2 linked regions of the Arcticibacter tournemirensis genome follow. The main gene of each other region encodes a partner of the protein of the gene in region 2 in a complex. Links are inferred from orthologs where the notes say so. Each region holds a gene or a part of one and is shown on either strand. Other genes may lie near its edges. The genes, in order: carB and carA.

Evidence for each region.
Region 1: the proteins of carA (region 2) and carB are in contact, whole or in part, in a solved structure (PDB 1KEE), measured with the Escherichia coli proteins. The link is inferred for Arcticibacter tournemirensis from one-to-one orthologs.

What each region holds. Positions count from the first base shown.
Region 1 is NZ_VFPL01000001.1:23,680-35,340, reverse strand. Bases 5,189-8,514 are described here. They hold carB (carbamoyl-phosphate synthase large subunit), read right to left. Parts: upstream 8,206-8,514; coding sequence 5,389-8,205; downstream 5,189-5,388. Other genes in these bases: BDE36_RS24060 (energy transducer TonB), read right to left, coding at 8,413-8,514; radA (DNA repair protein RadA), read left to right, coding at 5,189-5,307. In the rest of the region: mutY (A/G-specific adenine glycosylase), read right to left, coding at 1-458; BDE36_RS00150 (HU family DNA-binding protein), read left to right, coding at 731-1,063; BDE36_RS00145 (tetratricopeptide repeat protein), read left to right, coding at 1,070-1,915; BDE36_RS00140 (Rne/Rng family ribonuclease), read left to right, coding at 2,229-3,779; more of radA, read left to right, coding at 3,928-5,188; more of BDE36_RS24060, read right to left, coding at 8,515-9,390; nicotinamide riboside transporter PnuC, read left to right, coding at 9,477-10,094; BDE36_RS00115 (AAA family ATPase), read left to right, coding at 10,073-10,606; BDE36_RS00110 (TerC family protein), read left to right, coding at 10,940-11,661. UniProt on the Escherichia coli protein: Large subunit of the glutamine-dependent carbamoyl phosphate synthetase (CPSase).
Region 2 is NZ_VFPL01000001.1:5,016,321-5,027,564, reverse strand. Bases 5,845-8,753 are described here. They hold carA (glutamine-hydrolyzing carbamoyl-phosphate synthase small subunit), read right to left. Parts: upstream 7,894-8,753; coding sequence 6,796-7,893; downstream 5,845-6,795. Other genes in these bases: panB (3-methyl-2-oxobutanoate hydroxymethyltransferase), read left to right, coding at 8,266-8,753; BDE36_RS20970 (hypothetical protein), read right to left, coding at 7,895-8,116; eno (phosphopyruvate hydratase), read right to left, coding at 5,845-6,446. Also shown: BDE36_RS21010 (methionine-R-sulfoxide reductase), read left to right, coding at 1-438; BDE36_RS21005 (acyl-CoA thioesterase), read left to right, coding at 703-1,107; fabG (3-oxoacyl-[acyl-carrier-protein] reductase), read left to right, coding at 1,220-1,963; BDE36_RS20995 (hypothetical protein), read left to right, coding at 2,118-4,190; BDE36_RS20990 (hypothetical protein), read right to left, coding at 4,191-4,670; BDE36_RS20985 (FtsB family cell division protein), read right to left, coding at 4,701-5,018; more of eno, read right to left, coding at 5,154-5,844; more of panB, read left to right, coding at 8,754-9,081; BDE36_RS20960 (RluA family pseudouridine synthase), read left to right, coding at 9,218-9,934; BDE36_RS20955 (lysophospholipid acyltransferase family protein), read left to right, coding at 10,070-10,681; BDE36_RS20950 (glycosyltransferase family 2 protein), read left to right, coding at 10,684-11,244. UniProt on the Escherichia coli protein: Small subunit of the glutamine-dependent carbamoyl phosphate synthetase (CPSase).

The sequences.
Region 1 (11,661 bases), 5.0 Mb from region 2 along the record:
CTGTTTATTGCCTCATCAATTCCGAAATAACGGGAGAGTAACCGGAACACGTTACCATCTACCACTGCCCTTACTTCATTTGAGCTGAAAGAGGAGATTGCTGCGGCAGTATACTCTCCGATACCTTTCAGCTTAATAAGTTCATCGTATTTCTGTGGGAAATATCCGCCATGCTCTTCCATAACCATGCGGGCAGTGTGGTGCATGTTCCTTCCTCTCGAATAATATCCCAGTCCCTGCCACATGTTTAAGATATCATCCTCACAAGCTGTGGCGAAATCAGAAACAGTAGGGTATTTTTCCGAAAAACGATAAAAGTAGGGCATTCCCTGATCCACACGGGTTTGTTGCAAAATAATTTCCGAAAGCCATATGAGATAGGGGTCTTGAGTGTTTCGCCAGGGTAAATCCCTTTTGTTTTGTTCGTACCAGTTAATTACTTCATCGATAAAACGCATAATTCCCCCCTAGATTTGCAAAGGTAAAATCTGCCGGTCGGAAATCAAACCCAGTTTCTTATAGCCATTTATCCCCGGGCATAATCTAGAGTACTTAATAGTAATTAAGTTTAGAAAAACCTGAAAATCGGGCGATTTTAAAATGTATCGAACTGTCAACGCGGGAGTTAGAATAAATTTTTCGGGAATTATTTTAGGTTATCAATTTAAACCAATACTTTTGCAACCCCAAAACAATTAAGAGTTTACGAAAAGTTTAATCAAATTAAGATATGACTAAGGCAGAAATTATCGCAGAGATCTCCAGCAAAACCGGTATCGAAAAGTTAGATGTACAGGAAGCGGTAGAGGCGTTTTTTAAAGTGATAAAGAATTCAATGGTTAATGGTGAAAACGTATATGTGCGCGGTTTTGGGAGCTTTGTTGTAAAGAAAAGAGCAACAAAGACAGCTCGTAACATTTCAAAAAATACAGCCATTATTATCCCCGAACATTTTGTTCCAAGCTTCAAACCCGCCAAGGTGTTTGTTGAAAAAGTTAAAAACGGAAACGTTACAAAATTAGCAGCTGCGGCTGAAGAAGCAAAAACAGCTACAGAAGCATAGTATTAAATGATGATCAAAAGAAAGCAAATAGCGGTAATAGGATTAGTAGTAGTACTAATGGGCCTTTTGCTTTCTCTTGATATCAAAGGATTGGTAAAAGAAGAAGGACAGCATTCGGGAGAAGCTGCTACTAGTGCCTCTCAGGCGACGGTAGTTTCTCTCGAAAGTGTGTCAAATACTGCCAAGCAGTCGATCACTCCTGATTTTTCCCGTCAGATATCAGAGCTGGAAAGCCAACTGAAAAATGCCGGAGAATCCGAGAAACTGAAATTGCAAAAACAGCTCGCTCAGAAATGGGATGACCTGAATCAGCCTGCTCCCGCGGCATTTTACTTCGAACAACTCGCTAAAGCCAGTAATCAATATTCTGAATGGCTAAAGTCAGGCGACTTGTTTACAAATGCCTACCAAACTACTCAGGACAGCCTTATTCAACCCGGTCTTGTAGCAAAAGCGATCGAATCATATCAGAAAGCGTTAGAATTGCAGCCCGCTAGTCTGGAAGCAAAGACAGGCCTCGGTGTTGCGTATGTAAACGACAGCTCTAACCCAATGCAAGGCATTCAGCTTCTGCTGGGGGTAGTGAAAGAGGATCCTTCAAATATCAAGGCCAACATGAGTCTTGGTTTATTTTCAATCAAGTCTGGTCAATTCGATAAGGCCGTTAATCGGTTCAAGACAGTTATTGCTCAGCAACAGATTCCTGATGCGTGGTTCTACCTGGCTACCTGCTATGAAAACTTAGGTGAAAAAAGCGAAGCTATCGCCGCTTTTGAGAAAAGTAAGGAGCTTGCTGCAGATCCTGGTTTTTCAGCTTACATCGACAAAAGGATCAAGGAATTAAAGAATTAATTAATAACAATAAAAACATTTAAAAATTTAAGATTATGCCAAGCGGTAAGAAAAGAAAAAGACATAAAATGGCTACCCACAAACGCAAAAAGCGTTTAAGAAAGAACAGACACAAGAAAAAATAAATTTAAGTCACTGGTAAGGGTACTCAGTGGATGTTATACCAAGGTATAGAATTATCGCTTAGTATTTATTACTTATGACTTATCACTTAAAGACCTCCACGCACACGCGGCCGGGGGTTCTTGTGTTATAAATCATTTCTGGTGTTGTACGCTGGCGGTGGAATAATCCGCCATTAAAAGAGTAGCTGTTGGTAAAGGAATTAATAATCAATTCAAGCCCCAGTGGGGTGACTATAGCTTTACTGCAAGACAAGCAACTCGTAGAACTTCACGCAGAGCACATTAACAACAACTATGCTGTTGGAGATATTTACCTGGGCCGGATAAAGAAAATTATGCCCGGGTTAAATGCTGCTTTTGTAGATGTAGGCTACGAAAAAGACGCTTTCCTGCACTATCTTGACCTGGGGCCTCAGGTATTGTCGCTGATTAAGCTGACCAAGATTGTAAAGAATGGCAGTTATAAAGATAAACTGCTGAATAGTTTTAAGCTGGAAGAAGATATCAATAAATCCGGCAAGATCTCTGAAGTTCTGAACCGCAACATGCTGTTGCCTGTGCAGATCGCGAAAGAGCCAATTTCAACTAAAGGCCCGCGCTTAAGCTCTGATCTTTCCATTGCGGGAAGGTTTGTTGTTCTGGTGCCTTTCTCCGACTCTATATCCATATCAAAAAAGATTAAGAGTAACACTGAAAGGAATCGCTTAAAAAAGATAGTTGAAAGTATTAAACCGAAGAGTTTCGGAGTAATTATCCGTACTGTTTCCGAAGGGAAAGGTGTCACCGAGCTTCAAAAAGATCTCCTTGATCTGATAGCGCGCTGGGAAACTTTTTCCAAACGGTTGAGTACAACCGAGCCTTCGAAGATAGTATTAGGTGAAATGGGCAGAACATCCACTATTCTCCGGGATCTTCTTAACGCCGATTTCACGAATATTCATGTTAATGATACCAGTATTTATGAAGAAATACGTTCTTACGTTCAGGGGATCTCTCCCGAACTTGAGAAGATTGTAAAACTTTATAAGCACCGGGAACCCATATTTGAACATTTTGGAGTTGAGAAACAAATAAAGGGAGCTTTTGGTCGTACTGTTAACCTCGCAGGAGGGGCTTATCTGGTTATTGAACATACCGAAGCTCTTCACGTCGTTGACGTAAACAGTGGTAACAGAACAGCTAATCCTGAAAACCAGGAAGAAAATGCATTTCAGGTAAACAAGGAAGCAGCAAGGGAGATCGCCAGGCAACTTCGTTTGCGCGATATGGGGGGCATTGTAGTGGTCGATTTTATCGATATGCATAAGCCTAATAACCGCAAAGAGCTTTTCGATTATCTGAAGCAGCAAATGGCGCTTGATCGTGCGAAGCACACAATATTGCCTCCGAGCAAATTCGGCCTTGTACAGATTACAAGGCAACGCGTTCGTCCTGAGATGAACATAGTAACAAATGAAAAATGCCCTGCTTGTAACGGTACCGGAGAAATCAAGGCAAGCATCATTTTGATGGACGACATTGAGAGCAATCTCACCTATATTCTGAATGAGCAGAATGAGAAGAGTGTGACACTTTGTGTACATCCTTATATTGAAGCCTATATCAAGAAGGGCTTTATCTCCAGACAGTGGAAATGGTTCTTTAACTTTGGCAAATGGATCACTGTTAAAGCTATTCCATCGTATTACCTTACTGAATTCCACTTCCTCAACTCCAAAGAGGAAGAGATCAAATTATAATTTGCTATTTATAAACCATAATACCGGACTTACAAACATCGTAAGTTCGGTATTATGATTTTACGTAGTTTAGCTTACTATTACCGACAAACCCGGGCGCTTAGCTTTAAGCGTTACCGGATATATCAAAAATTAAAAGAAGAACAAATTGGCCAAGACGAAATCAGCATATTTTTGCCAAAGCTGTGGATATGAGTCGGCGAAGTGGCTTGGAAAATGCCCTTCCTGCAACCAGTGGAATACCTTTGTTGAAGAAGTGATTCAAAAGCCCGGAAATGCAGCTCCCGACTGGAAAGTCAGTCCTTCAGGCTCCCGGGTGACACGACCTACAGCGATACATGAAATTGTATATACAGAAGAAAACCGGCTTGTTACTCCTGATAGTGAATTTAACAGGGTATTAGGCGGGGGAATCGTTCCTGGCTCCCTGGTATTAATAGGGGGTGAGCCGGGCATAGGGAAATCGACGCTGATGCTGCAACTGACCCTTAATCTGCCAAATTTAAGGGTTCTTTACGTTTCTGGGGAAGAAAGCGAACATCAGATAAAGATGCGCGCAGAGCGGCTGTCGTCTGGTTCGGCAGGAGGCGATGTCTATATACTCACAGAAACCTCTACTCAGAATATATTTAAACAGATAGAAGCTCTTGAGCCGCAGCTTGTGATAGTTGACTCCATCCAGACCCTATATTCTGCTCATATAGAATCAACTCCCGGCAGCGTATCGCAGGTCCGTGAATGTACCGCCGAGCTTCTGCGTTTTGCTAAGGAAACTTCCACTCCCGTTTTTTTAATTGGCCACATTACTAAAGATGGCGCTATTGCCGGACCTAAAATACTGGAGCATATGGTGGATACCGTTCTTCAGTTTGAGGGCGACAGGCATCATGTATATCGTATATTACGCGCTGTTAAGAATCGATTTGGATCGGCATCAGAACTCGGTATTTATGAGATGCAGGGTAATGGTTTACGTGAAGTATCTAACCCCTCGGAGATATTGCTTTCGCAAAGGGATGAGCAGCTGAGTGGCATTACAATATCGGCCATGCTTGAAGGCGCCAGGCCGATGCTCATCGAAACCCAGGCCCTGGTAAGTTCATCTGCATATGGTACCCCTCAGCGTTCTGCCACAGGCTTTGATACCAGAAGGATGAATATGCTGCTTGCAGTACTCGAAAAGCGTTGTGGTTTTCGGTTAAGTGCTAAAGATGTCTTTCTGAATATTGCCGGAGGGTTAAGAGTAGAAGATCCAGCAGTAGATCTGGGTATTATTGTTGCCATTATCTCATCTCATGAAGACATTCCCGTGTCTTCTAAAATCTGTTTTGCATCCGAAGTAGGCTTGTCGGGAGAAATAAGGGCGGTAAATCGCATCGAGCAGCGTATCGCTGAAGCACAGAAACTGGGCTTCGAACAAATCTATATTTCTAAGTACAACCAAAAGGGACTTGACACTTCGCGATATACAATCGAGATTAAAAGTGTATCAAAGATAGAGGAGGTGTTTGGGAGTTTATTTGGGTAAAGCTGAAAGAGTTGAGAGTTTAGAGTTGAAAGTATAAAGTTTTGCACTTCTAACTTTCAACTCTAAACATTTAACTCTTAACTACTTACTCAGGTACATCGACTTTTCCTTGTATAGCTTCACAAAGTAAGGATCATCGACCCCCGTTATAAAGCGGATAGCTTCGCCGGTAGATTTCATTTCCGGACCCAGTTGTTTGTCTACATCAGGGAATTTATCGAAAGAGAACACCGGTTCTTTAATAGCATATCCTACCAGTTTCCTTTCGATGTTGAAGTCTTTAAGTTTATTAACTCCAAGCATGATCTTTGCAGCTATATTGATGTAAGGAACATCATATGCTTTCGCAATGAAAGGTACTGTTCTCGAAGCGCGTGGATTTGCCTCAATAACATATACTTTTTCCTGCTTTATAGCAAACTGGATATTGAGCAGACCGCGTACGTTTAACGACTTTGCGAGTTTAACTGTATATTCCTCCATTTGGCGGATCACGTTTTCCGACAGGTTGAACGGAGGCAGAACAGCGCTGGAGTCGCCGGAGTGTATTCCCGCAGGCTCTATGTGTTCCATTAAACCAATAATATGAACATCCTCACCATCGCAGATAGAGTCTGATTCGGCTTCTTCCGCCCGGTCAAGGAAATGATCAATCAGTACGCGGTTTCCAGGAAGGTCGCCTAATAGTTTAACTACTGCTTTTTCAAGGTCGTCATCATTTATTACAATGCTCATTCCCTGGCCTCCAAGGACATAGCTAGGCCTTACCAACACAGGGTAGCCAACCTGATGAGCCACTTCAATAGCTTCTTCGGCACTTTCGGCAACACCGTATTTAGGGTATGGAATGCCGAGATCTTTCAGCAGATCAGAAAAACGACCCCTGTCCTCGGCAATGTCCATATCATTGAAGGTAGTGCCGATGATCTTGATACCCTTTTCATGAAGCTTTTCAGCCATTTTTAGAGCTGTCTGACCACCCAGCTGAACGATCACGCCTTCGGGTTTTTCATGCTCGATGATCTCTCTTACGTGTTCCCAGAAAACCGGCTCGAAATACAGCTTATCAGCCATGTTGAAGTCTGTTGACACTGTTTCAGGGTTACAATTAATCATGATAGATTCGTAACCCGATTCTTTTGCCGCAAGTAAGCCATGAACGCAGGAATAATCGAATTCTATACCTTGTCCGATCCGGTTAGGCCCTGAGCCAAGCACGATGATCTTCTTTTTATCACTTACCTGCGACTCGTTCTCATCTTCGAAAGTGGAGTAATAGTATGGAGTTTGCGCCTGGAATTCAGCGGCGCAGGTGTCGACCATCTTATAAACCCGTTTAATGCCGAGCTCTTTCCTCCGATCGTATACTTCATCTTCGGTTACATTACCTAAGAGCCATGCTATCTGTATGTCTGAAAAACCTTTTTGCTTCAGTGTCAGGAAAAAGTCTTTAGGGATGTTATTCAGAGAATAACGCTTAAGCTCCTGCTCTAGAATTACCAGCTCCTGGATCTGTACAAGGAACCATTTATCTATTCTTGTTACTTTGCGTATCGACTCGATCGGAACACCAAGACTCATTGCATCTTTGATGAGGAACACGCGGTTCCATGTTGGATGCTCCAGCCCGTGCATTATTTCTTCAAGGTTACGATTCTGCCTGCCATCCGCCCCTAATCCCGCACGGCCTATTTCGAGACTTTGAGTTGCTTTTTGAAGAGCTTCTATGAATGTACGGCCTATTGCCATCACCTCGCCTACCGATTTCATCTGAAGGCCAAGTTCTTTATTGGCACCCTTAAACTTATCAAAGTTCCAGCGCGGAACTTTAACGATTACATAGTCGAGTGTAGGTTCGAAATATGCAGAAGTGGTTTTGGTGATTTGATTCTCAATTTCATCGAGATTGAAGCCGATAGCCAGTTTAGCAGCTATTTTGGCAATAGGATATCCCGTTGCTTTCGATGCAAGGGCAGACGAGCGAGATACCCGGGGGTTGATCTCAATAGCAATGATCGATTCGTCGGCAGGGTTAACAGAGAACTGAACATTACAGCCTCCCGCAAAGTTGCCGATAGCGCGCATCATTTTGATAGCCTGATTTCGCATCTCCTGATAACAGCGGTCACTAAGCGTCATTGCTGGCGCTACCGTAATGGAATCGCCAGTATGGATCCCCATAGGATCGAAGTTCTCAATAGAACAAATGATAATAACATTGTCTTTATTGTCGCGCAAAAGTTCAAGCTCGAACTCTTTCCAGCCAAGCACGGCCTGTTCTACCAGCACCTCATGCGTAGGCGAAGCCTGCAGTCCACGGCTCAACGCTGCATCGAACTCTTCTTTTTTGTGAACAAAACCACCGCCTGTACCACCTAAGGTGTAAGACGGACGGATTACAAGCGGGAATCCTATCTCCTGTGCTGCTTCTTTTCCTTCAAGGAAGGAGTTAGCGATTCTTGAGTTCGCAATGCCTACCCCAATATCGATCATCAGCTGGCGAAATTCCTCACGGTTTTCCGTTTTCTCGATAGCCGCAACGTCGACCCCGATCACCTTTACGCCATACTTTTCCCAGATGCCCAGCTCCTCAGCCTCCTTGCAAAGGTTCAGGGCCGTTTGCCCCCCCATTGTAGGAAGAACAGCGTCAATCTTCTGTTCCTGAAGGATTGTTTCAATGCTTTGGCAATTTAAAGGACGAAGATAAACATGGTCGGCAATCACCTTATCCGTCATAATAGTAGCCGGATTGGAATTGATGATAGAAACTTCAATCCCTTCCTCTTTAAGTGACAGAGCAGCTTGTGAGCCCGAATAGTCAAATTCGCAGGCCTGGCCGATAATAATTGGTCCTGAACCAATGATCAGGACTGATTTAATTGAAGAATCTTTTGGCATGGAGTTATTAAAGTCAAATTTTAAAATTCAAGTCAAAAAAGACTTAGCAGCCAGGGAGATTAGTGATGTATAAAAACAAAAATCCCGACTGGATTGTCGGGATGCAAAGGTAAGCATTTCAAGCGTTTCTGTATGTAATAAATGTATTATTTTTTAACACATTGCATATACAACGTAAATAGGTGGTCGCGAAAATTACATATTAATTTAGCGGCCCGACGGTTCCAGGTTTAGCATGATAGGTAGAGTATATTGTACTCTGACCGGTATACCATGCTGCTGGCCCGGAAGCCATTTTGGCGAACTTCTCAGCATTCTTATGGCTTCAGAGCCGGTGCCTGCTCCCAGATCCCTTATTATTTTAATATTAGAAAGCCTACCATCTTTTTCTACAACAAAACCCATTATAAGTCTTCCGCTTACCCCCTTCTTTCGTGCTTCCGCTGGGTAAGAAAAGTTGTTTCCGACATAATAGTAAAATTCTTTGATACCTCCTGGATAATCAGGCATCTTTTCTAATTCTTTATATTGATTGGTAATTCCTTGTTCATCTTTTGATACACCCTGGACGAACTTGCCCTTTTCATAGGTTTCCTCATAAGTTGACCTTCCGACGCGCCCTTTCCAAATTCCATCTTTTTCTCCTTCAATGTAGCTGCCTTCCTCAGTTACTTCATTCTTGTCATTAAAACGTTTGATGGCGCCTGTGCCATCTTTTACTAATTGAGCACCGGTAGAATCGAAGAAACTAATGAGCCTTTGTCTTTCACGTGTGTAATCATTAGTCGACCCTGGCTTGCCCGTTCCCGGAATGATTTCAACGACTTCCCGTAACTGGCCGTTTTGATAATAGAAGGACGCATTACCTACCCGGCGGCCGTTTTGGTAGTTAGTAACCTCTTTCTTTTTACCATTTCGGTAATACGAAGTAACCTCTCCTTCAAATACAAGTGAGGGATCAATCTTTGATGCAAGTCCCGTTCGTTTCTTAGAATTATCCGGATAATATTCATTCACACTATAAAGCACCGAGCCAGAATCAGGCTCTTCTACGATCCGTATAAAGTCGGCCTTCTCTTTTTTCTTTACTTGCTCACCGTTGTCTTTTAGAAAAAAGGTTTCTTGTTTGTTTTGGCCGAAGGCAGCGGTGCTGATAAACAAACCGAGGATAAGGATTTTCTTCATATACTATTTTCAGTAAAAATATTTATTTTTTTTATCCTGAAGAAGCTTTTTCTTGCCCCCGCTCCTGCTTTTTATACTTTTGCAAAGTGATCCTCTGCGAAACTACTTTCTGGCGGCTTTTCTGGAATCAACTGGTCGAAACATCTGCTCTCGAATGGACGGGTACCATTACCGGCTTTTTATGTGTTTATCTTGCGGCGAAGCAGCACATATTGAACTGGCCTGTCTCTATAATCAGCGTTGCGGCTTATGCCGTCCTGTTTTACGATTATAGATTGTATGGCGATGCTGTCCTTCAGTTGTATTTCTTAAGCACGGCCGTTTACGGATGGTATTACTGGATTAAAAGGAAGGAGCAGCATAAGAAACCGGTAGTGTCTCTTCATACCGAAGGTTATGTAATGGTGGTGGTTTCTATAGCAATACTCTCTTATATTCTTGGCCTTTTCCTTGATCACTATACCAACAGCGACGTTCCTTATATAGATGGAGCCTGCACGGCCATTAGTTTCGTAGCGCAATTTTTAATGACACGGAAAGTAATGCAGAACTGGATCCTTTGGATTATTGTGGATGCTTGTTACGTTCCCTTATATTTATATAAGCAGCTTGCCTTAACGGCCGTTCTGTATTTATTGTTCCTGTTTATTGCAACAATAGGGTTTATTGACTGGAGAAGATCGTGGAAAACACAGAAAATATAAAGAAGATAGCTATAGTTGGCCCTGAATCGACGGGCAAGTCGACCATCGCGGCCCAACTCGCGGCCCATTATAATACTGTTTGGGTACCTGAGTATGCCCGTGAGTATTGCAGCAAATTAACAGAGCCGTGCACATGGCAGGACGAAATCAATATGTTCAGAGGGCAGTTGGATCTTGAGAATCAACTGCTAGGAAGTGCAAATAAACTCCTCATCTGTGATACTACGTTTATAACCGTAAAGATCTGGAGTGATTATATGTTCGGAAAGGCTCCGGAAGAAGTGCTGTACAAGCTCCCGCGTCATCCTTACGATTTTTATCTGCTAATGGATATAGATTTGCCATGGATGGACGATCCTCTGCGCGATTTTCCACATCTTAGAGAATACTTCATGGACGTTTGGCATAAAGAACTTAGAGAATTAAATGCATCTTATGTGGTAGTATCAGGCAGCAGTGATACCCGTGTTAACAATGCCATCGCCGCTGTGGATAAATATCTGCATTGTTAATAATTGCTTAACATAATTTAACGGTTTAATATCAGGGATTGTTTTAATTTTGTCTATCTGTTTTATAGAGGTTGTAACATTTATTATAAAGTAGCGTCTTTAGTATATAGATTTCTGAAACTACAGAATAGAAAGCGTGCAGCGCTTCTAAATCAAAAGGTTATTCGGGACGAAAAGAGAAGGTTGATCGGTGTATTCTGAATGCCACATTATTAATCCTTCGACTTAGCTCTCCTAAGTATACGTTCTTTTTAAATTAATGATTAAAACCTTCCGCCAGGCGGAGGGTTTTTTTATTTTAAAACGGATCATTATCTTCGAACAGTTTATTTTATGGAAATATTAGCTACCCCCGAAATATGGATTTCGCTCATCACCCTTACGGTGCTTGAGATTGTGTTAGGAATTGATAACATTATTTTTATATCGATTCTTTCAGGTAAGCTTCCTTTGCATCAACAAAAGAAAGCCCGGCAGTTGGGTTTAGCACTTGCCATGATTACCCGTGTGTTGTTGTTGTTATCATTAACCTGGATCATGAAGCTAACGACGCCCCTTTTTAATGTTGGTGAATGGATTGGGATAGCAAACGAAGAGTGGCTGGAAAAGATGGCGATTTCGGGGCGTGATTTGATCCTGATTATAGGAGGTCTGTTCCTAATTTACAAGAGTACCAGTGAAATTCACGAGAAACTCGAAGGAGAAGATCATCAGCAGGAGTCAAAAACCGTGAAGTCTTTCTCGGGAGTAATTATTCAGATTCTGCTTCTTGATATTGTGTTCTCTCTTGATTCTGTGATAACAGCAGTCGGAATGGCCGATGAAGTATTGGTAATGATCGCGGCTGTTGTAATTGCTGTGTGCGTAATGATGCTTTCAGCCAGCGGCATCAGCCGGTTTGTAAATAATCATCCTACGGTTAAAATGCTCGCATTGTCATTCCTGTTGCTGATAGGCGTGTCTTTGCTGGCTGAAGGCTTTGAACAGCACATACCCAAGGGATATATTTATTTTGCTATGGCTTTCTCTGTTCTGGTCGAGATGCTGAATCTGAA
Region 2 (11,244 bases):
CTTGCAACTCTTTATTCGTGTGGGCAGGATAAAAAGGTTAAAAGTGATCAACCTGTAAAAACTACTAAAAATATGAATTATAATAAGTTAACTCCGGAGGAAGAACGGGTTATTATTAACAAGGGAACTGAATACCCTGGTACTGGGGAATATTTGAATAATAAGGAAAAAGGGACTTATACCTGTAAGCGGTGTAATGCTCCTCTTTATAACTCGGAAGATAAATTTGACTCTCATTGCGGATGGCCAAGTTTTGATGACGAGATAAAAGGAGCCGTTAAAAGAGTTCCGGATGCCGATGGCCGAAGAACAGAGATCGTTTGTGCGAATTGCGGCGCGCACTTAGGACATGTTTTTTTGGGAGAAGGCTTTACATCCAAAGATACTAGGCATTGTGTGAATTCAATTTCTATGAACTTTGTTCCAGCTGGGAAGTAGAGGAAGTTTAAAGTAGGAGGTTTAAAGTAGAAAGTTAAAAGCTGAAAGTTTAAGGTAGCCCCTGCTTTCCTTTAGGCTGACTGCTAAAAGCCTGCAGTAAACAGCTGGCAGCCTTTAATATAACATCCAATTGACCTGGCTTCCGCTTTTAGCGTTCGCCATTTGCTTTTAACTTTCTACTCTGAACTTTCTGCTTTTCGCTCTGAACTTTTAACTCTTAACTTTCAACTTTCCGCTTTCCCCTTTTGACTATCTTTGTGGTAAATGAATATTGAAGAACGTATAGAAAAATCGGAAACACGGATGTTTAAGCCTGTGTTTGCTACAAATACCAATCATTATGATACTCTTCATGGTGGTGTTGCTATGCATATGATGGACGAGGCCGCTTTTATCGCAGCTACCCGTTTTACGCGTCTGCCTGTAGTTACTGTTTCCTCAGATCGTATCAATTTTAATAAACCCATTCCTTCAGGAACGATCGTTGAACTGGTGGCAAAAGTTACAGAAGTGGGAAGAACCAGTTTGAAGGTAGGTATTGATATATATGTGGAGCAAATGTATGAGGAACATAGGGAACTGGCTATTCATGGCGTTTTAACTTTTGTCGCTTTGGGTGAAGACAAACGGCCGGTTTCTATCCTCGAGCACCTGGAGAGAAATGTGTAATTCTGCGTGCTCCGGTTCACTTTGGAGAGGGAATCAGTTGCGGTTACATGTGAATGTGGCCCGGGCACTAATATTAAAAAAATCTTAACTTCGTGCTCTATAATTATTCTTTATGAAATTACTTGAAGGAAAAACAGCTCTCGTTACCGGGGCTTCAAAAGGGATAGGCCGGAAAATTGCGGAAAAGTTCGCAGAGCATGGCGCTAACGTTGCTTTCACATATCTTTCTTCTGTAGAGAAAGGACAAGCCTTAGAACAGGAGTTGCAGCAGGCAGGTACTAAAGTGAAGGGCTACCAGTCTGATGCCTCTAAGTTTGATGCTGCTGAGAAATTGATCAATGATATTGTTGCTGATTTTGGTACGCTTGATATCGTTGTAAACAATGCGGGAATAACCAAAGATGGTTTGTTAATGCGAATGAGTGAACAGCAATGGGATGAGGTGATAGAGGTGAACCTCAAATCAATTTTTAATGTAACCAAGGCTGCATCCAAAATTATGATGAAGAACCGTAAAGGTGTATTCATCAACATGAGTTCTGTTGTGGGCGTACAGGGTAATGCGGGCCAGGGCAATTATGCTGCGTCTAAGGCTGGTATTATTGGATTTTCAAAGTCAATGGCAAAAGAACTTGGTTCAAGAAATATCCGAACAAATGTTGTTGCCCCCGGTTTTATTAAAACCGAGATGACAGAGGTACTCGATCCCAAAGTGGTAGAAGGCTGGGAGCAGAATATTCCTATGAAGAGAGCTGGCGAAACTGATGATGTAGCTAATGTTTGTGTTTTCCTTGCATCAGATATGAGTGCTTACGTTACCGGGCAGGTACTGGCCGTTGACGGAGGAATGCTGTAAACTTTATAAACTTCGGCTTTTAGCCGAAGTTTTGCCTTTGGCGGTTGGCCATTAGCTATTGGTTAAGCAGAAATAAACAAAGATTAATTTTAACAGAGACGCTACAAATGCTATTTGCTTACTGCCAATAGCTTATTGCTAAGAGCTTATTTTTATGCTTCAGTTGAGTGGTGTTTCTTTTCTGTGGTTACTGTTTAGTCTGTTACTCGGAGCAGGTTATGCTTTCGCTTTATACAACAGGAGGAACTCCATTTCTACGGCCGCAAGAGCCTGGTTATTCACATTCCGGTTTTTAACTGCCGCAGTTATATGTTTTCTTCTGTTTGCTCCTTTTGTTAAGCAAACCGAAAGGATAACAGAAAAACCGCTGATTATTTTTGCTCAGGACAATTCGGCCTCTTTGAATGTTTCAAAGCCTCTGAACTTTAATTTGGCGGCTTACTCTGCTAAAGTTAAAGCATTACAATCTCGTTTTGCTTCTGCATATGAGGTACGTTCGTTTACCCTGGGATCGCAGCTTAGGCCGGGAAGTTCTTTCCATTTCAATGAAACTACTACAGACATCAATTCCTTTTTTCGTTTTATAAACGACCGGTTTGCTAATCGCAATATAGGCGCAGTTATTCTTGCAAGTGACGGTATTTATAATCGCGGAGGCAATCCGCAATATGAGGCCAGGGCTTTAAAGGCTCCGGTTTTTACCATTGCTTTAGGCGATACTATTCCCAGGAAGGATCTCCTGGTAGCTAACATAAACTATAATTCGATAGTCTGGTCGGGTAATGACTTTCAGGCAGAAGTGAGCATAGAAGCACATCAGAGCCTGGGAATGAGGAGCCGCTTAACGGTTTCAGATAAGGATGGACAGGTTTTCGGGAAGGAAATAGAGATACGGTCTAACGAGTATCAAGTAACCGTACCGGTTACGTTACATGCAGGGAAGGCGGGCATTCATCGTTTTACGGTCGCGCTCTCACCTCTTCAGGGTGAACTTTCAATAGAAAACAATAAAGAGGACTTTTTTGTAGAAGTGCTTGAAGGAAAAGTTAAAGTATTTATACTGGCTAACTCTCCGCATCCGGACATTGCCGCATTAAAGCAGGCTATAGAGTCAAACAAAAACTATGAAGTCAGCAGCGGACTAGCTTCAGGGGCAGAGGCTGGGGGTATGAAAGATGCGGATCTTTTGATCCTTCATCAGCTTCCTTCTGTTTCTGTACCTATGCAAAGCCTTATTCGGAAAATGCGCGGGAAGCCGGTTTTGTTCATTACGGGTGCCCAAAGCAACATTCCCGCGCTTTCCCAGTCACAGCATCTTCTCGAAATAACGTCTGCAGGAAGTATGCTCGAAGCAACAGCCGGTGTGAATAGTGATTTCCATACATTTGTAATTCCTGACGGGCTTGCAAAGCAGCTATCTGCCCTAGGTCCTTTAGTCTCACCGTCGGGCAGCTACAGGATAAAATCTCCTGCATCCATTTTTCTTTATCAGCAATTAGGCAGCATTTTATCAGACCGGCCTCTCTTGCTGTTTTCTAATACTTCAGAACAAAAGGTTGGCGTTCTCGCCGGCGAGGGAATATGGCGATGGAGGCTCAATGAATTCAGGCTTAGAGGGAATCATAATGCAACAGATGCATTGCTTGCAAAATCGGTGCAGTACCTGTCTGAAAAGGATGATAAGAGAAAGTTCAGGGTTTATACAGCTCGTAATGCATTTGATGAGAATGATCATGTACTTTTGAATGCTGAATTGTATAATGACGCAAATGAACTTATAAATACTCCCGATGTTTCGGTGGTGTTAAGCGGCAACGGAAATAGAAAATTTCCTTTCCAGTTTTCCAGAACCAGTAATGCGTATGCTCTCGATGCAGGATCCTTGCCTTCGGGAGAGTATTCTTTTGGAGCGGTAACGCAGTTAGGAGAAAGGAAATACAAGGCAGAGGGGAAGTTTATCGTGTCAAAAGAACGCGTTGAATTGAGACAGACAATCGCAAATCATCAGCTTTTAAATGTTTTAGCGAAGCAAAGCGGAGGTGAAATGGTAATGCCTGACGGCATAGATGACTTGTATGAACGTGTTTCGAAAAATGAGCTGGTAAAGACTATTTCTTATGAGAACAGGACATTCGAAGAGATGATAGATATGAAATGGATTTTTGTTATGATTATTGTGTTGCTGAGCACCGAATGGTTAGTAAGAAAACGGAGCGGAGAATTATAATCAATTTTGGGTGTCTTTTTTGAAAAGATAAAAGGAGAGACTTTGGTGCTTGTTTTTCCAAACGCCTTCAATGACGTCTTCAGATGTTTCCCTGCCTTGAAATAACGAAACGTATTGTTTTCGGCTATTATAACATTTTAGATTCCATATTTTGGTTCCCGGGTCAAAACTGCCTGTTAATGTATAGGTTTTGCCACTTACAGACTCATAGTAGCTTCCTTTATACTGCTCAATGCCGGTCGTTTCGTCAGAATTAGCTCCTCTCTTTTCTAAAGGATGGAGAGTTAATTTGATATATGAGCGCCCCTTAATTTCTCCAATGTAGTTAAGCGCGGAAGCGGGTTGAATGAGCGTTGTAGTTTTATCGAGGATGATTAATTTCCTGGAAGCACTGCTGTCAGCCTGGGCAAATACCTGGGCAGTCGAAAATGAAACGACCGCAGTTAAGACGGTAATAGCAGATTTACCAGATAAACTCACAACTTAGTTTTAAATGCAATATATCGAAGATCAAAACAGAGTTTTGTCCTCTTCTTTATCCTTTTCGGGAATAAGAACATAAACATCCTCGTTTGCTTTCTTCATCAGGTATTTTTCGCGGGCAAATTTTTCAAGCTTTTCCCTGTTTGTCGTTAGCTCTTCAAGGTCCTTCTTTACCCGGCCGGTCTCCTCGATATAAAAGTCTCTTTCTTCCTTTAGTTTATCAAGCTGAGCCCGGTATTCGGCCTGCGACATCAGGTCATTCCTGTCAAAAAACATCATCCAGACCACAAAGACTGTTGTAGAAAGGAAGTATTTATTACTGAATAAGCTGAGCACCCTCTTCATATAACAAATATATAAAAATAATATTGAGATATTAGTTATGAGATATCAGTGTTGATCTCATAAAAAAGGGGACCAGTAACCGGCCCCCTTTTCTATTATCTAAAATCTCAAGACTCAAGTCTATCTTGAGATATGCTATTTCACAAACTTGAAATCTTTGCCTAAGAAACGTGCAGAAGCACCAAGTTCTTCCTCAATACGGATTAACTGATTGTATTTTGCAATCCTGTCTGAACGTGAAGCTGAACCAGTTTTGATCTGACCGCAGTTTAATGCTACAGCTAAGTCGGCAATGGTAACATCTTCTGTTTCGCCAGAACGGTGAGACATCACTGAAGTATAACCATTAGTTTGTGCTAATGATACTGCATTGATAGTTTCAGTTAATGAACCGATTTGGTTAACTTTTACAAGGATCGAGTTACCGGTTTTGCTATCGATACCTTTTTGAAGACGAGTAACGTTAGTTACAAATAAATCATCACCAACTAATTGAACTTTGTCGCCGATTTTGTCAGTTAACAATTTCCAGCCATCCCAGTCATTTTCGTCCATACCATCTTCAATAGAAATGATAGGGTATTTCTGAGTTAATTGAGCAAGGTAATCTGCTTGTTCTGCACTAGTGCGTTTTGCACCTTTCTCACCTTCAAATTTAGTATAATCGTAAATGCCGTCTTTGTAGAACTCAGAAGAAGCACAATCAAGAGCTAAGAAAATATCAACACCTGGTTTGTAACCTGCTTTTTCAATCGCCTTTAAGATAGTTTCAGCCGCATCTTCAGTACCATCGAAAGTCGGAGCAAATCCGCCTTCGTCACCTACTGCAGTAGATAAGCCTCTGTCATGAAGGATTTTCTTAAGGTTATGGAAAACTTCTGCACCCCAACGTAATGCTTCAGAGAAAGAAGGAGCACCAGCTGGCATGATCATGAATTCCTGGAAAGCGATAGGAGCATCAGAGTGAGAACCACCATTGATGATGTTCATCATTGGGATAGGAAGCGTGTTAGCATTAACGCCACCAATGTAACGGTAAAGAGGCTGACGGCTTTCTTGTGCTGCTGCTTTTGCAACTGCTAAAGAAACACCTAAAATAGCATTTGCACCAATTTTACCTTTGTTCTCTGTGCCGTCAACTTCGATCATTAAAGCATCGATCGCATTTTGTTCAAATACATCCATGCCTTTAAGCTTCTCAGCTAATATTTCGTTTACATTTTTAACAGCATTTAAAACACCTTTACCCATGTAAGTTGCCTTATCGTTATCACGAAGTTCAACAGCTTCATACATACCTGTTGATGCACCTGATGGTACTGCTGCACGGCCAAGGATACCATTTTCTGTAATTACGTCTACTTCAACAGTAGGATTGCCCCTGGAGTCGAGTATCTGACGGGCATGGACATCTAAAATTAAGCTCATTGTTTTTTTTATTAATTATTAATACCTAATTGGCTTTTTTGTTTTATGGATGATCTTCTTTGCGTGATTCAAAAGAAGGATACATCGTATAGATAAACACTAAGCAGGCAGGCCAAAAGTAGTGTTTTTGTATGTTTCAAAAATAACGAATATTACATTAATTTGTGATTTAGCGCACAGTGGCTGACCGCTGTCCGCCGGCTTTTAACTATTGGCAATTAGCTTTGGATTTCATGTCAGACCATTGCCTGGCACTCTTTCAGTATTTTCGCCGGAGCCAATAGCTAACGGCCAAATGCCAATTGCTAACAAAAAAGCCGCTTGCCCAACCAGGCAAGCGGCTTTTTCGTTATTGCATCATATCCACGAACTGATCGAACAGATAGCGCGAATCATGCGGGCCTGGCGACGACTCGGGGTGATACTGTACCGAGAAAGCCTTTTTGTTCTTAACCCTGATGCCTTCTATCGAATTATCGTTCAAGTTTACATGGGTGATTTCTACCTTGTCGGAGTCGCGCACGTCATCGGCAACTACACCAAAGCCATGATTCTGCGATGTTACTTCACAATGATCAAGGATGATGTTTTTTACCGGATGATTTAAACCGCGATGTCCGTTAAACATCTTTTGCGTACGTATATCATTTGCCAGCGCCAGCAGCTGGTGACCTAAGCAGATGCCAAATAGGGGTTTATCAGCAGACAATACTTTCTTTACCGTTTCTACGGCATAAGGCATTGCAGAAGGGTCGCCCGGACCGTTCGAAATGAAGTATCCGTCGGGAGCCCATTTCTCCATCTCTTCAAAAGATGTTTTGGCAGGGAACACTTTCGCATAAACATCACGGTGATCAAAATTGCGGAGAATATTCTTCTTTACACCAAGATCAAGTACCGCAATTTTATGCCGGCCATCTTCCTTTCCGTAAAAATAGGGTTCTTTGGTGCTTACCTTCGAAGAAAGCTCAAGGCCTGCCATGGAAGGCACTTCTGAAAGTTTTTGCTTTAACTCTTCAATGTCAAGAATCTCTGAGGAGATAATGGCATTCATTGCTCCTTTATCCCTTATGTGGCGAACAAGAGCCCGGGTATCAACATCAGAAATACCAATAAGGTTTTCCTCCTGGAAATAGTCCTGTATGGATTTCTCCGACATCTTTCTGCTGTAGGCAATGTTAAAATTCTTGCAAACAAGTCCGGCGATCTTTATGTCTCCTGATTCTGTTTCTTCACTGGTTACACCATAGTTGCCGATATGGGCATTGGTAGTAACCATGATCTGACCAAAGTAAGAAGGGTCGGTAAAGATTTCCTGATACCCTGTCATCCCCGTATTGAAACAAATTTCCCCGGTAGTAGTGCCGATTTTTCCAGCCGCTTTTCCATTGAATACCGTTCCGTCTTCGAGCAGGAGTACAGCAGGTAATTTGATGTAGTTGATCATTTCAGTTTATGTGGTATGAATTTTTAATATGTTGTTGGTTGATAGTGTCATTCAGCCACTCGTGTGATGCAAACTCTACGCCGGGACCATAAGCTATAATAAATCCTTTTCCATCCGTATCCCAAAGATTGATGTCAGAAAATAAATGAAAAAGCTTGAGTTTCCCGGTAGAATCACCCGGTTCCGAGTACAACAGACTGAAGCAGTTGTCTTCAATTTTCACAGGGGACAAAGGTAGATAAATAATGTCGAATACGGAAGGGTTATGTGATAAAAAAGAGTCAGGCCCGTGTCCGTTTTAAATAGTTGAACTGGAATTATTTTATTGAATTTTACATGTACATTTGCCACGAATTTAAATTGAAAGCCGATATGTCAGTTAATTCAGTGATTAAACGGATCACTACAAACACGCTGCAGGATATGAAGATGCGGGGTGAAAAGATTGCAATGCTCACATCCTATGATTACTCGATGGCGAAAATTGTGGATGATGCCGGAATAGATGTTATCCTGGTAGGCGACTCCGCCTCGAATGTTATGGCCGGTCATGAAACAACGCTTCCGATTACGCTCGATCAGATGATCTATCATGCTGCGTCTGTTGTAAGGGCTGCAAAAAGGAGTCTTGTTGTTGTCGATCTTCCTTTTGGTTCATACCAGGGAAATTCAAAGGAGGCTTTGCATTCAGCTATCAGGATCATGAAAGAGTCGGGCGCCCATGCGGTTAAGCTCGAAGGCGGACAGGAGATTTGTGAGTCGGTAGCGCGTATTATCACCGCCGGCATCCCGGTAATGGGCCATCTGGGTTTGACTCCGCAGTCGATCCATAAGTTTGGAACTTATACGGTACGGGCAAAGGAAGAAGCTGAAGCTAATAAGCTGAAGGCAGATATCATAGCCTTGCAGGAAGCTGGCTGCTTTGCCACAGTGCTTGAGAAAATCCCGGCTAAACTGGCAGAAGAAGCTACCGCAAGCGTGAAGATTCCCACTATCGGCATTGGCGCCGGTCCGGGTTGCGATGGCCAGGTTCTGGTGATCCATGACATGCTCGGTCTTAATAAGGGATTTAAGCCAAGGTTTCTGCGGCAGTATCTCAATCTCTTTGATGAAATTAACGGTGCGGTAAAAGCCTATCTTAATGATGTTAAAGCGGGTGACTTTCCGGATGAAAAGGAACAATACTAGCTTAGTATCAGGTATCTAGTATCAGGTAGCTAGCATCAGGTATCAAGAAACAAGAATCAGGAATTAAATATTGGGGGTTTGCGCACGTGAAACCACCATACTTACTTTCAAAGCAAAAAACAGCTTTTTTTAGATAATGGGCAAATCAAACTTTCAAACTCCCGCTTCAGATATTACTGATCTGGATATCCTGTACGAGGATAATCATCTGATTGCAGTGAATAAAAGGGGGGGAGATATCGTGCAGGTTGACGATACAGGTGACGAACCTTTAGACGAAAAGGTTAAAAGATATCTGACGAAAAAATATAATAAACCCAATGGCGCATTTCTGGGAGTTGTGCACCGGCTTGATCGCCCTGTAAGCGGTGTGATCCTCTTTGCAAAAACCAGCAAGGCTCTTGACCGGATAAATAGTATGTTTAAAAACAGGGAGATGAAAAAAACTTACCTGGCGGTGGTGCGGAACCGGCCGGTCCCCGAAAGTGGTAACCTTGTTCACTGGCTTGTTAAAAACCCTCAGAAGAACGTTACTACTGCTTACGATCATGAAGTAACAGGCAGCCTGCGTTCTGAGCTTAATTATAAGCTGATAGGAGAGGTTGGAGGATATTATCTTATCGAAGTAGATCCAATTACAGGTCGGCCCCATCAGATCAGGGTTCAGCTCTCTACATTAAAATGCCCCATCGTAGGTGATAATAAATATGGTTATCCGAGGGGAAGCCTGAGGAAGACTATTTCTCTTCATGCTAAAAGACTTCGTTTTATTCATCCGGTAAAGAAAGAAGAAGTAGTGATTGAGGCGCCCTTGCCCCATGACGGTTTTTGGGAAAAGTTTGAGGGCTTATAAGAGTTGTAAGAGTTGTAAGTTGCAGGTTGTGGGTTGTGGGGAATTAGATATTTTTCCGGGGTTTAGGTTCTGATAAATGCGGCGAACGGTTCCTGTTACTATTTTATTCTAACCTTAAATACATTAACTTGCAGCATGCATAAGCGTGTTGTAAAAGCTTTCTTTTCGTGGTACATCAGCCGGATTATTGGCCGCGACTTTAGGGAATTCTCTTTCCATCAACCTGTTTTTGATCAGGACAGGGCTGTGCTCCTTATCGCTAATCATTTTTCATGGTGGGATGGCTTTCTGATGTTTGAGCTTAATAAGCGACTCTTTAAAAAGAACTTCCATGTGATGGTAAATGAAGAAAACTACCGAAAACTGTGGTTTCTTAAATATCTCGGTGCTTTTCCGGTCAAAAAGCACTCCAAGAGTGTTGTGGAGGCTCTCGAGTATGCAGGCAAACTTTTGAATGATAAGAGTAACCTGGTATTGGTGTTTCCGCAGGGGAAATTATATTCGTCGCATACCCACGAGATAAAGTTTGAGAAAGGCTTGCTTAATCTCATCAATTCGTCCGACAAAAGATTTCAATACGTTTTTGCTGCTTCTTTCGTTGATTATTTTGAAAACCGCAAGCCCTCTGTTAATTGTTATCTGATGAGCTGGGAAGATGCCGAGTTTACTAGTCTGCAACTAATTAAACGGGCTTATAATAAACATTACGAAATTTCGCGGAATTTGCAAAACCGCACTATCGTTTAACCATGTTGATATATTATGTAGTCTTCTTCTTTCTCATACTTCGGTTTGCTGTCACCTTATTCAATTTTATTTCCAATCCGAAGCTAAACAAGACTGCAAGAAAGTACACTGATTTGGTTTCAATTGTTATTCCGGCAAGGAACGAACAGCACGATATCTTAAAGCTCCTTGAATCTATTAAGCACCAGGATTATCAAAATTTTGAAGTGATTGTGCTTGACGATTCCTCTACGGACCTTACATATGATATCTGTGCAAACTTCGTCAAAACAGACAACCGTTTTAGGGTAGTGAGGGGAGAGCCTCTGCCCGAAGGATGGCTGGGGAAGAACTTTGCATGCCACCAGCTGGCACATCTGGCCGTAGGAAGATATTTATTGTTTCTTGATGCCGACACTTTTATATCACCCGGACTGATTAATAATTCGATTAACCGGATGAAGATGGGGAAATTGACATTATTAAGCCTTTTTACAAACCAGGTAATGAGCACATTGGGAGAATGGATGGTGGTTCCCCTGATGCACTTTTTACTGCTTAACCTGCTTCCTCTGCGCCTGGTG